2 regions of the Ralstonia sp. SA306 genome follow, and region 1 is predicted to be linked to the other one. Evidence: riboswitches for the same ligand, from Rfam matches in the RefSeq annotation. Region 1 holds a riboswitch; the other holds the start of a gene.
The links. A riboswitch is a leader RNA that binds a small molecule or an ion and turns the genes downstream of it on or off. The one in region 1 is predicted to bind glycine.
Positions count from the first base shown of each region.

Region 2: it holds a riboswitch for glycine, as region 1 does, so the genes downstream of both, gcvT (glycine cleavage system aminomethyltransferase GcvT) here and M1D44_RS21585 (D-amino acid dehydrogenase) in region 1, are expected to answer to the same signal.

Region 1 covers NZ_CP096452.1:1,110,397-1,116,317, forward strand. Annotated here, with positions in the region: gene chrA (chromate efflux transporter) at 1-200, opposite strand, end outside; gene M1D44_RS21575 (ethanolamine ammonia-lyase subunit EutB) at 326-1,708, shown strand; gene eutC (ethanolamine ammonia-lyase subunit EutC) at 1,729-2,520, shown strand; glycine riboswitch at 2,585-2,690, shown strand; gene M1D44_RS21585 (D-amino acid dehydrogenase) at 2,836-4,089, shown strand; gene M1D44_RS21590 (porin) at 4,147-5,211, opposite strand; gene M1D44_RS21595 (bifunctional sugar phosphate isomerase/epimerase/4-hydroxyphenylpyruvate dioxygenase family protein) at 5,333-5,921, opposite strand, start outside.
Region 2 covers NZ_CP096451.1:3,320,670-3,326,590, reverse strand. Annotated here, with positions in the region: gene M1D44_RS15735 (ESPR-type extended signal peptide-containing protein) at 1-142, shown strand, start outside; gene M1D44_RS15730 (hypothetical protein) at 326-652, shown strand; glycine riboswitch at 1,053-1,150, shown strand; glycine riboswitch at 1,163-1,292, shown strand; gene gcvT (glycine cleavage system aminomethyltransferase GcvT) at 1,421-2,548, shown strand; gene gcvH (glycine cleavage system protein GcvH) at 2,596-2,976, shown strand; gene gcvP (aminomethyl-transferring glycine dehydrogenase) at 3,044-5,921, shown strand, end outside.

The DNA.
Region 1 (5,921 bases):
AGAAACTGGCACAGGCCCACGAGGTCCGTGAACGTTGCGTCGTCCAGCCAGCGGCGGCGCTCCACGAACTCGCGCCGGAAGTAGCCGATATGTGCCACCGGCCCACCGAAACTGGTGAGACCCAGCTTGAGAAAGACCGCCAGCACTTCCATGGCAGAGCCCGCTTGATGTGTGCGGGACGGTGTGGCGGATGCGGTCATTGGCGGGGAGAGATCGATGTTTGGGAAACGCGTATTAGAACATTGCCGCCGTGGCATGTAAGGCAACTAAAGTGGCAGGATAGACACCGCCGTCACCGTCATTGGACTCTTCCGCGTATCCCATCATGCACTTCGCTCAGACCATTGGCGCGCAGCGCTATGTGTTCAACGATCTCAAGACGCTCCTGGCCAAAGCCAGCCCGGCGCGTTCCGGCGACTATCTGGCGGGCCTGGCCGCTGCCAGCGAAGGCGAACGCATGGCCGCGCGCATGGCGCTGGCAGACGTGCCGCTGTCGGCGTTCCTTAACGAAGCGCTGGTGCCTTATGAGAAAGACGAGGTCACGCGCCTGATTCTTGATCGGCACGACGCGCGGGCCTTCCAGCCGATTGCCTCGCTGACGGTGGGCGAATTTCGTAACTGGCTGCTCCTGCATGAGACGGACAGCCAGACACTGGCAAACGTCGCGCCCGGTATCACGCCCGAAATGGCTGCCGCGGTCAGCAAGCTGATGCGCAATCAGGATCTGATCGCCGTCGCCCGCAAGTGCCGCGTGGTCACGCGCTTTCGCAACACCATCGGGCTGCCCGGCCGGTTGTCGGTCCGGCTCCAACCCAACCACCCGACGGACGACCCCAAAGGTATTGCCGCGTCGATCATCGATGGCCTGCTCTATGGCTGCGGCGATGCGACCATCGGCATCAACCCTGCGGGCGATAATCTCGGCGCGATCGTCTCGCTGCTGCAATTGGTCGATGAACTGCGCAATCGCTACGCCATTCCCACGCAGTCGTGCGTGCTGACCCACGTGACGAACACACTGCGCGCCATTGACCAGGGCGCGCCGGTGGACTTGGTATTTCAGTCGGTGGCGGGCAGCGAACAGGCCAACGCGGGATTCGGCATCAGCCTTGCCTTGCTGGCCGAGGCGCATGACGCCGCGCGGGGCCTTGAGCGCGGTACGGTCGGCAATAACGTGATGTATTTCGAGACCGGCCAGGGCAGCGCGTTGTCGGCCAATGCGCATCACGGCGTCGATCAGCAAACCATGGAGGCGCGTGCTTATGCGGTGGCGCGGGCGTTCTCGCCGTTGCTGGTCAACACGGTGGTCGGTTTTATCGGGCCGGAGTATCTCTACGACGGCAAGCAGATCATCCGCGCCGGATTGGAAGACCACTTCTGCGGCAAGCTCATGGGCCTGCCGATGGGTTGCGACGTGTGCTACACCAACCACGCCGAAGCCGATCAGGACGACATGGATACGCTGCTCACCCTGTTTGGCGTGGCCGGCATCCACTTCATCATGGGCGTGCCGGGCGCCGACGACATCATGCTGAACTACCAGAGCACGTCGTTTCATGACGCACTCTATCTGCGCGACACGCTGGGCCTGCGGCCGGCGCCGGAGTTTGAGGCGTGGCTGCAAAGCATGGGTATTGTCGACACCGCTGGGCGCCTGCAAGACGCCACGGCGCAGCAGCCGCTGCTGCGGTTGGCCCACGCGCTGTGAACCCCGTTGGATATCCGCACATGCCGAAACACACGCTCGTTCAACCGAATCCGTGGACACACCTGCGTGCCTTTACCGACGCACGTATTGCGCTGGGCCGCGCCGGCAACAGCCAGACGACCGACGCCGTGCTCGCGTTTGGCGTGGCGCATGCCCAGGCGCGCGATGCCGTGCACTTGCCGCTCGATATCGCTGCAGTGGCGGCCGCGCTTGAACAGGCGGGCTTCACGGCGTTGACCGTGCACAGCGCGGCAGCCGATCGCGCCCAGTATCTGCGCCGTCCCGATCTTGGCCGCCGGCTTGACGATGCCAGCCGCGCAAAACTCGGCGCGTTGCGGCCAGCGCAACCCTTCGACGTTGTCTTTGTGATTGCTGACGGGCTTTCCGCATTGGCGGCGCAAAGCCACGGCATGCCGCTCCTGTGCTGCGTGCGCGAGCGTCTGCCGCGCGACTGGTCGATCGGCCCCGTGGTCATCGCCGCGCAGTCTCGTGTGGCGCTGGGCGATGAGATCGGTTCGCTGCTTGGCGCGCGGCAGGTGGTGATGCTGATCGGTGAGCGGCCCGGGTTGAGCTCGCCAGACAGCCTAGGCACTTACCTGACCTACGCGCCGCGCGTTGGGTGCTCCGATGCGCAGCGTAACTGCATCTCGAATGTTCGGCCGGCTGGCCTGACCTATGACCAGGCAGCGGCCCGGCTGGTGTTCCTGCTCAAAGGCGCGCTGGCGCTCGGCCGCAGTGGCGTGGACCTGAAGGACGACACGCCATCCGTTGCCCCCGGGACAGCCCGACTTGCCGAACGTCACAACCCGTGACACACTCCGTCCCGCTGCCCACACCGGCAGCACGCAGGCGCGGCTGACGCACCAACGACAGCTGCAACACGCCGCAGGAGAGACCGGGCTCAACGCACACACGCGCAACGCCCGGCGCCGATGGAGCAACCACCCCGGAAACTCTCAGGCAAAAGGACTGTGGCGTCGACTGCGAATCTGGAGAGAGGCGTGCATGCGTGCGCCCACCGAAGGGGAAGGCGCCACCGCTGCTGGCGCCCAAGCTCTCAGGTCCCAAGACAGATGGGGTGAGCCGACCGGATCGTCCGGTCATGACATCACTCCATAGGGACCGCCATGACGCACATCGTCATCGTCGGCGCCGGTATATCCGGCGTCACCACTGCTTACACGCTCTCGCAACTCGGCTATCAGGTCACGGTGCTCGACCGCCACTTGTATCCGGCCATGGAAACCTCGTTCGCCAACGGCGGGCAGCTTTCCGCCAGCAACGCTGAAGTCTGGAACAGCACCGGCACGCTGCTCAAGGGCATCAAATGGATGCTGCGCAACGACGCCCCGCTCCTGCTCAATCCCAAGCCGTCCTGGCATAAGTATTCGTGGATCGGCGAGTTCGTGGCCAGCATCGCGCACTACCGCCGCAACACTATCGAAACCACGCGCATGGCCATCGAGGCCCGCAAGCATCTGTTTGCGATGGCCGAACGGGAGCAGATCGATTTCGACCTGCAGAAGCGCGGCATTCTGCACGTCTATCACGACAAGGCGAGCTTTGCGGCCGCAGGCAAGGCCAACGCCCTGCTCATCGCCGGGGGGCTTGAGCGCCACGCCGTGAGCCCGGAAGACATTGCCGCCATCGAGCCCACACTGCGGGGCAACTACTACGGCGGTTATTTCACCGAGTCCGACGCCACCGGCGACATCCACAAGTTCACGCGCGGCCTCGCGCAGGCCTGCGAAAAGCGCGGCGTGCGCTTCCTGCAAGGTGTGGACGTGCGCGATGTGCAAACCACAGAGCACGGCGTTCGTCTCCTGCTGCAAACCACGCTGGATGACCGCCTTTCCACCAGCGAGGCGAACGTCGTGCAGGACCTTGCCGCCGACGCGATGGTCGTGTGCGCGGGCGTGGGCAGCCGGCATATCGCACAAATGGTTGGCGATCGCATCAACGTGTATCCGGTCAAGGGGTATTCCATCACGGTGCACCTGGACGATGAAGCCAGCATGCAAGGCGCGCCGTGGGTCAGCCTGCTCGATGAGAGCGCGAAGATCGTGACCAGCCGACTTGGCACCGGCCGCTTCCGCGTGGCCGGCACGGCCGAGTTCAACGGTTACAACCGCGATATCCGCGCGGATCGCATCGAACCCCTGGTGGCCTGGACGCGCCGCAACTTTGCGATTGGCACGTCGCGCGTGGTGCCGTGGGCGGGCTTGCGCCCGATGATGCCGGACATGATGCCGCGCGTCGGCCGTGGGCGGCATGGGCGCGTGTTCTACAACACAGGCCACGGGCATCTGGGTTGGACGCTATCCGGCGCCACCGCCGCAATGGTGGGTGACGTGATCGCGCGCGACTGCCCAGTGCATTGATCGCAACAAAGAAAAAGCCCGCCGAGGCTCTGGCGGGCTTTTTCATGATCAAAGCGATCAGAACTTGTGCCGCACGCCCAGCATGACGCCCAGGCGCGAGTTGTTGCCATACGTGTTGCCCGAGTTGTTGAACGTGGCCGCGCTGTTCAGCGCAATCCAGGCGCCTTGCAGGCGGGTGTAATCAACTTCGGCGTAGACGTCAGTGCGCTTGCTGAGAGCGTAGTCGAGCATACCGGCGGTGGTCAGGCGCTTGCCGCTGGCATCGAGGTGCTTCATCCAGTCGTACTGCACGGTGCCGATGAAACTCAGTGCGCCGGAGATCGGTACTTTCGCGCCCACATAGGCGGCCTGGTTCTTGTAGTCGGCCACGTCGAGGCGGCTGTTTGTATAGCCCAGGTACCACGTGGCAATCGAGGTATCGAGCTTGCCGCCAAAACCCCAGACCGTCTGCTTGCTGGCGAGCGCCGCCGGCACCGCGCCGAAGAACGCCGATGACACATCGCGCGTGACCTGGTACACCGCGCCCACTTCAGCCGACCCCATGCTGTAGACGATCGAGCCGGCGCCAGCCGAACTCTTGCTGAAGCTGCCCGCAGCCTCGCCAAAGGTCCAGGCGCCCGCAAGCTGCAGCCCGCCGAACGACTTGATGTATTTGACCGTGTTGTCGTAGCGCAGGCCGGTGTAGTTGCCGCCCTGATAGCCAACGATGGAGTTGTTGGCAAACGCCATCGCCTCGTACGAAGACAAGACCTCGTGCGCCAGCGTGTATTGCCGACCGAGGTAAAGCTTGCCGTAGTCGCCTTCGAGGCCGACCACCGCGGTGCGTCCGAACAGGCGCCCGCCCTGCTGGCTGCCGCCGGTATCGGGGAAGAAGCCCGATTCCAGGATGAACATGGCCTTGGTGCCGCCGCCCAGGTCTTCCGTGCCGCGCAAGCCCCAGCGGCTACCGGTCAGCACGCCGTCCATCATCTGCAGATTGCTGCTGCCCGCCGCATTTTCGTGCGTGCTGTAGCGGATGGTGGTGTCGATCAGCCCGTAGAGCGTGACACCGCCTGCGGTTTGCGCTGCCGCTGGCAGGCTCGTGGCTCCGAGCACCAGTGCGGCAATCATTGTCTTGTTCATGGCTCCCTTGTCTCCTCTTTGGTGTGATGGGTATGGATGTGCGACGGCCGCACGCGCAGCCGTGGTGTTGCGTGGATAGCACCCACGGCCGCACAACCGTGAGCGCAAAAATTCTCGTGTCTCAGTGGTCAGCCGAAGTGGTGGTGCCGCGGCTCAGTTGTGCCTGCACAGCCATGCGCACGGCAGCGTTTGCTGCGCCGTAGCCCAGGTAGCCGTTGCGCTGGACAAGCTCGAAGAAGAAGCGCTCGCGAAAGGGCTCGGTGTAGGCGTGCAGAAAATCGCCGTGCGGGTCGCGGTCGTAGAGAAGACCATCGTCATGCAGGCGGTTGAGCAGCGCTTCATCCAGACCAAGCCGGGCGGCAACGTCGTCGTAATAGTTCTCGGGAACGTGCTGCAGGCGGGCCGCGCCACGGTCGATGGCCTCAATGGTCTCGAACAGCCGCTCAGTGCGGAATGCAATGTGATGCACCCCCGAGCCCGCGTAGGCGGTGATGAACCTGCCCGTGGCCGTGCGCCCGCTTTCCGATACGTTGAGTGGAATCCGCACGTTGCGGTCCGGACTCACCATCGCCCGGCTTTTCACGAGGCCGTACGGGTCGGCAATCTCCTGTACAGCTTCGGCGTGCATGCCAAAGATGGCCCGGTAGAACAGCACGAAGCTGTCGAGCCGGTGCGCCGGCAGCGCCTGCGCAACGTGGTCAATCGATGCC
Region 2 (5,921 bases), on a different replicon from region 1:
CACCGGGGTGTACCGCGGCCAAGCAGCACTCGCGATCGGCTACCAGCGCAAGATCGGCTCGCGCGCCACGGTCACCATCGGCGGCTCCACGGCAGGCGGCAGTGAGTACAACGTTGGGGTCGGCGCTGGCTTCGGCTGGTAAGTCAACCACGTTGAGCGGCTGAAGGTAAGCGCCGGCACCACATTCGTTTGCGCCCCCCGGCCTTCTGCGCCGCGTTACACGGCTTACGTGTGGTTACACGAAGACCGTAAGCGCGTCGGCAACGCGATTCGTTATAGGCAGGACAGCGGCTGAATCAGTCGGCCGCCCACCGGAGAAACCACCATGAACCGCATCGTCAAAGCCCTGGCCGTTACCGCCGTCGCCCTGTCCGCCACCACCGGCGCCTTCGCCCAGACGCAGTGGCAAAAAGACCACCCGCGCCGCGCCGAGGTCAACCACCGCCTCGCCAACCAGAACAAGCGCATCCACAACGAAGTGAAGGAAGGCGAGATCACCAAGGGCCAAGCGCGCCAGCTGCACCGAGAAGACCATCAGATTCGCCAGGAAGAGCGCGACATGGCGGCTCAGAATGGCGGTGCCATCACCAAGCAGGAGCAGCGCACGCTGAACCAGCAGGAAAACCAGGTCAGCCGCCAGATTGGCAAGTAAGTCACAGCAAGACCAACCAACACCCGCACTCCGGCCACACCCTTGGGGCTTGGCGATCTCGCCAGCGCCCCGAAGCTGTGGCCGTTGTCTTTGGTCTTTGGCCTTTGACGTACCAGCCCTAGATGGCGCCTTGAATTTCTGTTGCAGAGAGGAAAGAGGAAGGGAAACTGTCTGAGCGAAGCGAGTTTTTCCCTTCCCCTCTCTGCGACATAAATTCAAGGGGAAGTCGCCATCTCGGGCGCGCCTTTCTTTTGCCTACTTTTCTTTGGCAAGACAAAGAAAAGTGAGTCAGCCCCGGCAGGGGATGAAACGAGGGATGGACCAAAAGCATCAAGCCAGCCCTCCTCCAAAAAGCCGCCGCCCCCCAATTGACAATCCCATCCCCCTTCCGTAAATTCCGCTCATCCATCCGGGAGAGCGTGCCCGCCGTACACGGCAAGGCGCCGCCGAAGGGGTAGCACCCGAAAACTCTCAGGCATCCAGGACCGGGCGGATCGGCGGACATGCGTCCGACCGCACTCTGGAGAGCTGGCGCCGCACGAACCACAGCGGGCGCCCACCGAAGGGGCTCACGGACCGGCGCGTACCGCAGTACGCGCTGCTTCGCAATCTCTCAGGTACCAAGGACAGAGGGGCCATCTGCGCAGCTTGATGATCTTCATGGCGTCACCATGAGGAACCAGGCTGCGCGGGTGGCCTTTTTGCTTTTCTGGTCCCCGTTCAATGCGCCGCGCCCGGCCACGGCGGCGTAATCAGCCGAGAGATTCCATGACGCTCCAACACACGCCGCTCAATGCCATCCACCGCTCGCTGGGCGCCCGCATGGTCGACTTTGGCGGCTGGGACATGCCCGTCAACTACGGCTCCCAGATTGAAGAACACCACGCCGTGCGCCAAGACGCCGGCATCTTCGATGTCTCGCACATGTGCGTGGTCGACCTCACCGGCGCGCGTGTCCGCGACTTCCTGCGTGGGCTGCTCGCCAACAACGTCGATAAGCTGCAGACGCCCGGCAAGGCGCTCTACAGCTGCATGCTCAACCCCAAGGGCGGCGTGATCGACGATCTGATCGTCTACTTCTTCCGCGAAGACTGGTTCCGCCTGGTAGTGAACGCCGGTACCGCACCGACGGACCTGGAGTGGATCGTCGCGCAGAACGCCGCCGCCGGCACCGACGTGACGATCACGCCGCGCCGCTCCGACAACAACGGTGGCGCCGAGCCGCTGGGCATCCTGGCCGTGCAAGGCCCGAATGCGCGCGCCAAGACGTACGCCGCGCTCCCCGGCACGCAGGCCGTGGGCGAAGCGCTCAAGCCGTTCAACGCCGGCTTCGCCACCGTCGAGCACGTCGGCGAGATCATGGTTGCGCGCACCGGCTACACGGGTGAAGACGGTTTCGAACTGATCGTGCCGGCCGCGCAGATCGCCGGTGTGTGGGAGCGCCTGCTGCAAGCAGGCGTACGCCCGGCCGGCCTGGGCGCACGCGACACGCTGCGCCTGGAAGCGGGCATGAACCTCTACGGCCAAGACATGGACGAGCACGTCTCGCCGCTCGACGCCGGCCTCGCGTGGACGGTGGACCTGCAAAGCGAACGCGACTTCACCGGCAAGGCCGCGCTGCAAGCCGGCGGCCAGCGCGAACAGTTCGTCGGCCTGATCCTGCGCGACAAGGGCGGCGTGCTGCGCGCCCATCAGAAGGTCATCACCGCTGCCGGTGACGGCGAGATCACCAGCGGCACGTTCAGCCCGAGCCTGTCGCTCTCCATTGCACTGGCGCGCCTGCCCAAGGACGTGGCCGTCGGCACCGACGTGCAGGTCGAAATTCGCGACCGCAAGTTGACCGCGACTGTGGTTAAACTGCCGTTCGTGCGCAATGGCAAGGCGCTGGTCAGTTGAACACCGAATCCGCATCCCCCAATACCAATCTTCCGGAGAAACCTTTCATGAGCAACGTCCCCGCCGATCTGAAGTACACCGAACACGACGAGTGGATCCGCGTTGAAGCCGACGGCACGCTGACCATCGGCATCACCGACTACGCGCAGGACGCGCTCGGCGACATCGTCTTCCTGGAGCTGCCGGACGCTGGTCGCGCCGTCGCCAAGGACGAGGCGATTGCCGTGGTCGAATCGGTCAAGGCCGCCTCCGACATCTACGCCCCCGTGTCGGGCGAGATCATCGCCAACAACGCCGACGCCGCAGGCGCGCCCGAGTCGGTCAACGCCGGCGCCTACGACGCATGGCTGTTCAAGATCAAGCCGACCAACGCCGACGATGTGAACGCGCTGATGTCGGCCGAGCAGTACGCCGCCAAGATCGGCTAAGCCGGTCACCGAAGCCGATGTGCCTGACCCGCACATCGGCGCTCTGCATGAATTTCGAGCCCTTGCCATGAACGCTCCGCACCCCGCTTCCTCGGCGCTTGCTGCCGAACGCCCCACCCTCGCCGCCCTGGAGGCGTGCGACGCCTTCGCGCACCGCCACATCGGCCCGTCGCCGGAAGAGCAAGCGCAGATGCTTGCTGCGCTCGGCTTTGATAGCCGCGCCAAGCTGATCGACGCCGTGATTCCGCCGGCCATCCGCCGCCAGGACGGCATGCCGCTGGGTGAATTCACACAGCCGCTGACCGAAGAGGCGGCGCTGGCCAAGCTGCGCGGCATCGCCGGGCAGAACCGCGTGGTCAAGAGCCTGATCGGCCAGGGTTACTACGGCACGCACACGCCGGGCGTCATCCTGCGCAACATCCTCGAGAACCCCGCCTGGTACACGGCCTACACGCCGTACCAGCCAGAAATCTCGCAGGGCCGCCTGGAGGCGATGCTGAACTTCCAGCAGATGGTGATCGACCTGACCGCGATGGACATCGCCAACGCGTCGATGCTGGACGAAGCGACGGCCGCTGCCGAGGCGATGACGCTGCTGCAGCGCATTGGCAAATCGAAGTCGACCGTGTTCTTTGTGGCGGACGACGTGCTCCCGCAAACGCTGGAAGTCGTGCGCACGCGCGCCGAGCCGATCGGCGTGCAGGTGGTGACCGGCCCGGCAGCCGACGCCGCCAAGCACGACGCGTTCGGCGTGCTGCTGCAATACCCGGGCGCCAACGGTGCGCTGCTGGGCGATCTGGCGACGTACCAGGCGCTGACCGATGCCGTGCACGCTGCCGGCGGCTTGGTCGTTGCGGCTGCCGACCTGCTGGCGCTCACGCTGCTGGCTGCGCCGGGCGAATGGGGTGCCGACGTCGTGATCGGCAACACGCAGCGCTTTGGCGTGCCGTTCGGCTTCGGCGGCCCGCACGCCGGCTACATGGCCGTGCGCGATGCGTTCAAGCGCTCGATGCCCGGTCGCCTGGTCGGCGTGACAATCGACGCGCAGGGCAACCCGGCCTACCGCCTGGCGTTGCAGACGCGCGAGCAGCACATCCGCCGCGAGAAGGCCACCTCGAACATCTGTACCGCACAGGTGCTGCTGGGTGTGATGGCATCGATGTATGCCGTCTACCACGGCCCGCAGGGCCTGAAGCGCATCGCCCAACGCGTGCACCGCCTGACCGCCACGCTGGCCGCCGGCCTGCGCGCGATCGGCTACACGCTGGAAGCCGACGCCTTTTTCGACACGCTGACGGTCGCCACCGGCGCACGTACTGCCAACCTGCACATCGCGGCACAGGCGCACGGCATCAACCTGCGCCAGATCGACGACACACGCCTGGGCATCTCGCTGGACGAGACGGTCACGCGCGCCGATGTGGTCGCGCTGTGGGAAGTCTTCGCGCACGCCGCCCACGCTGCCGCGCCGGACTTCGACCAGACCGAAGCAGCGGTTGCGGACGCGTATCCGGCGTCGCTCGTGCGCCAGAGCGCGTACCTGACGCACCCGGTGTTCAACGCGCACCATTCCGAGCACGAAATGCTGCGCTACCTGCGCAGCCTGGCCGACAAGGACCTCGCGCTCGACCGCACGATGATCCCGCTGGGCTCGTGCACCATGAAGCTCAACGCCACCGCAGAAATGCTGCCGGTGACGTGGCCCGAGTTCTCGAACATCCACCCGTTCGCGCCGGCCGATCAGACCGTCGGCTACCGCGAGATGATCGACCAGCTCGAGCAGATGCTGTGCGCCGCCACCGGCTACGCCGCCGTTAGCCTGCAGCCGAATGCCGGCTCGCAAGGTGAATACGCTGGCCTGCTGATCATCCATGCCTACCACGCCAGCCGTGGCGAAGCGCACCGTAACGTGTGCCTGATCCCGTCGTCGGCGCATGGCACGAACCCCGCGTCGGCACAGATGGCCGGCATGCAGGTCGTTGTCGTGGCGTGCGATGAGCGCGGCAACGTCGATCTGGCTGACCTGGAGAAGAAGGCTGCCGAGCACAGCAAGAACCTCGCGGCAATCATGATCACCTACCCGTCCACGCACGGCGTGTTCGAGGAAGGCGTCAAGCGCGTGTGCGAGATCGTGCACAGCCACGGCGGCCAGGTGTACGTCGACGGCGCCAACATGAACGCCATGGTCGGCACCGCGGCGCCCGGCCACTTCGGCGGCGACGTCTCGCACCTGAACCTGCACAAGACGTTCTGCATTCCGCACGGCGGCGGCGGCCCGGGCGTGGGTCCGGTGGCCGTGGGCGCGCACCTCGCACCGTTCCTGCCCGGCCGCGCGGCCTCGGGTGAAGACGCCAGCCAGAACATCGGCAACGTGTCGGCTGCAGCGTTCGGCTCGGCGTCGATCCTGCCGATCTCCTGGATGTACATCGCGATGATGGGCGCAGCGGGCCTGACCGCCGCTACCGAGACGGCCATCCTGTCGGCCAACTACGTGGCCAAGCGGCTCGCTCCGTATTACCCGGTGCTGTACACGGGCGCGCACGACCTGGTGGCGCACGAGTGCATTCTCGACATCCGTCCGCTGCAGAAGGAATCGGGCATCAGCAACGAAGACATCGCCAAGCGCCTGATGGACTTCGGCTTCCACGCACCGACGATGAGCTTCCCGGTGCCCGGCACGCTGATGATCGAGCCGACCGAGAGCGAACCGAAGGTGGAACTCGACCGCTTCATCGACGCGATGATCGCCATCCGTGGCGAAGTCGACAAGGTGATCTCGGGCGAATTCGACCGCGAAGACAACCCGCTCAAGCATGCACCGCACACCGCAGCCGTGGTGATGGCCGACGATTGGTCGCACAAGTACACGCGCGAGCAGGCCGCCTACCCGGTAGCATCGTTGCGCAAGCAAAAGTACTGGCCGCCGGTCGGCCGCGCCGACAACG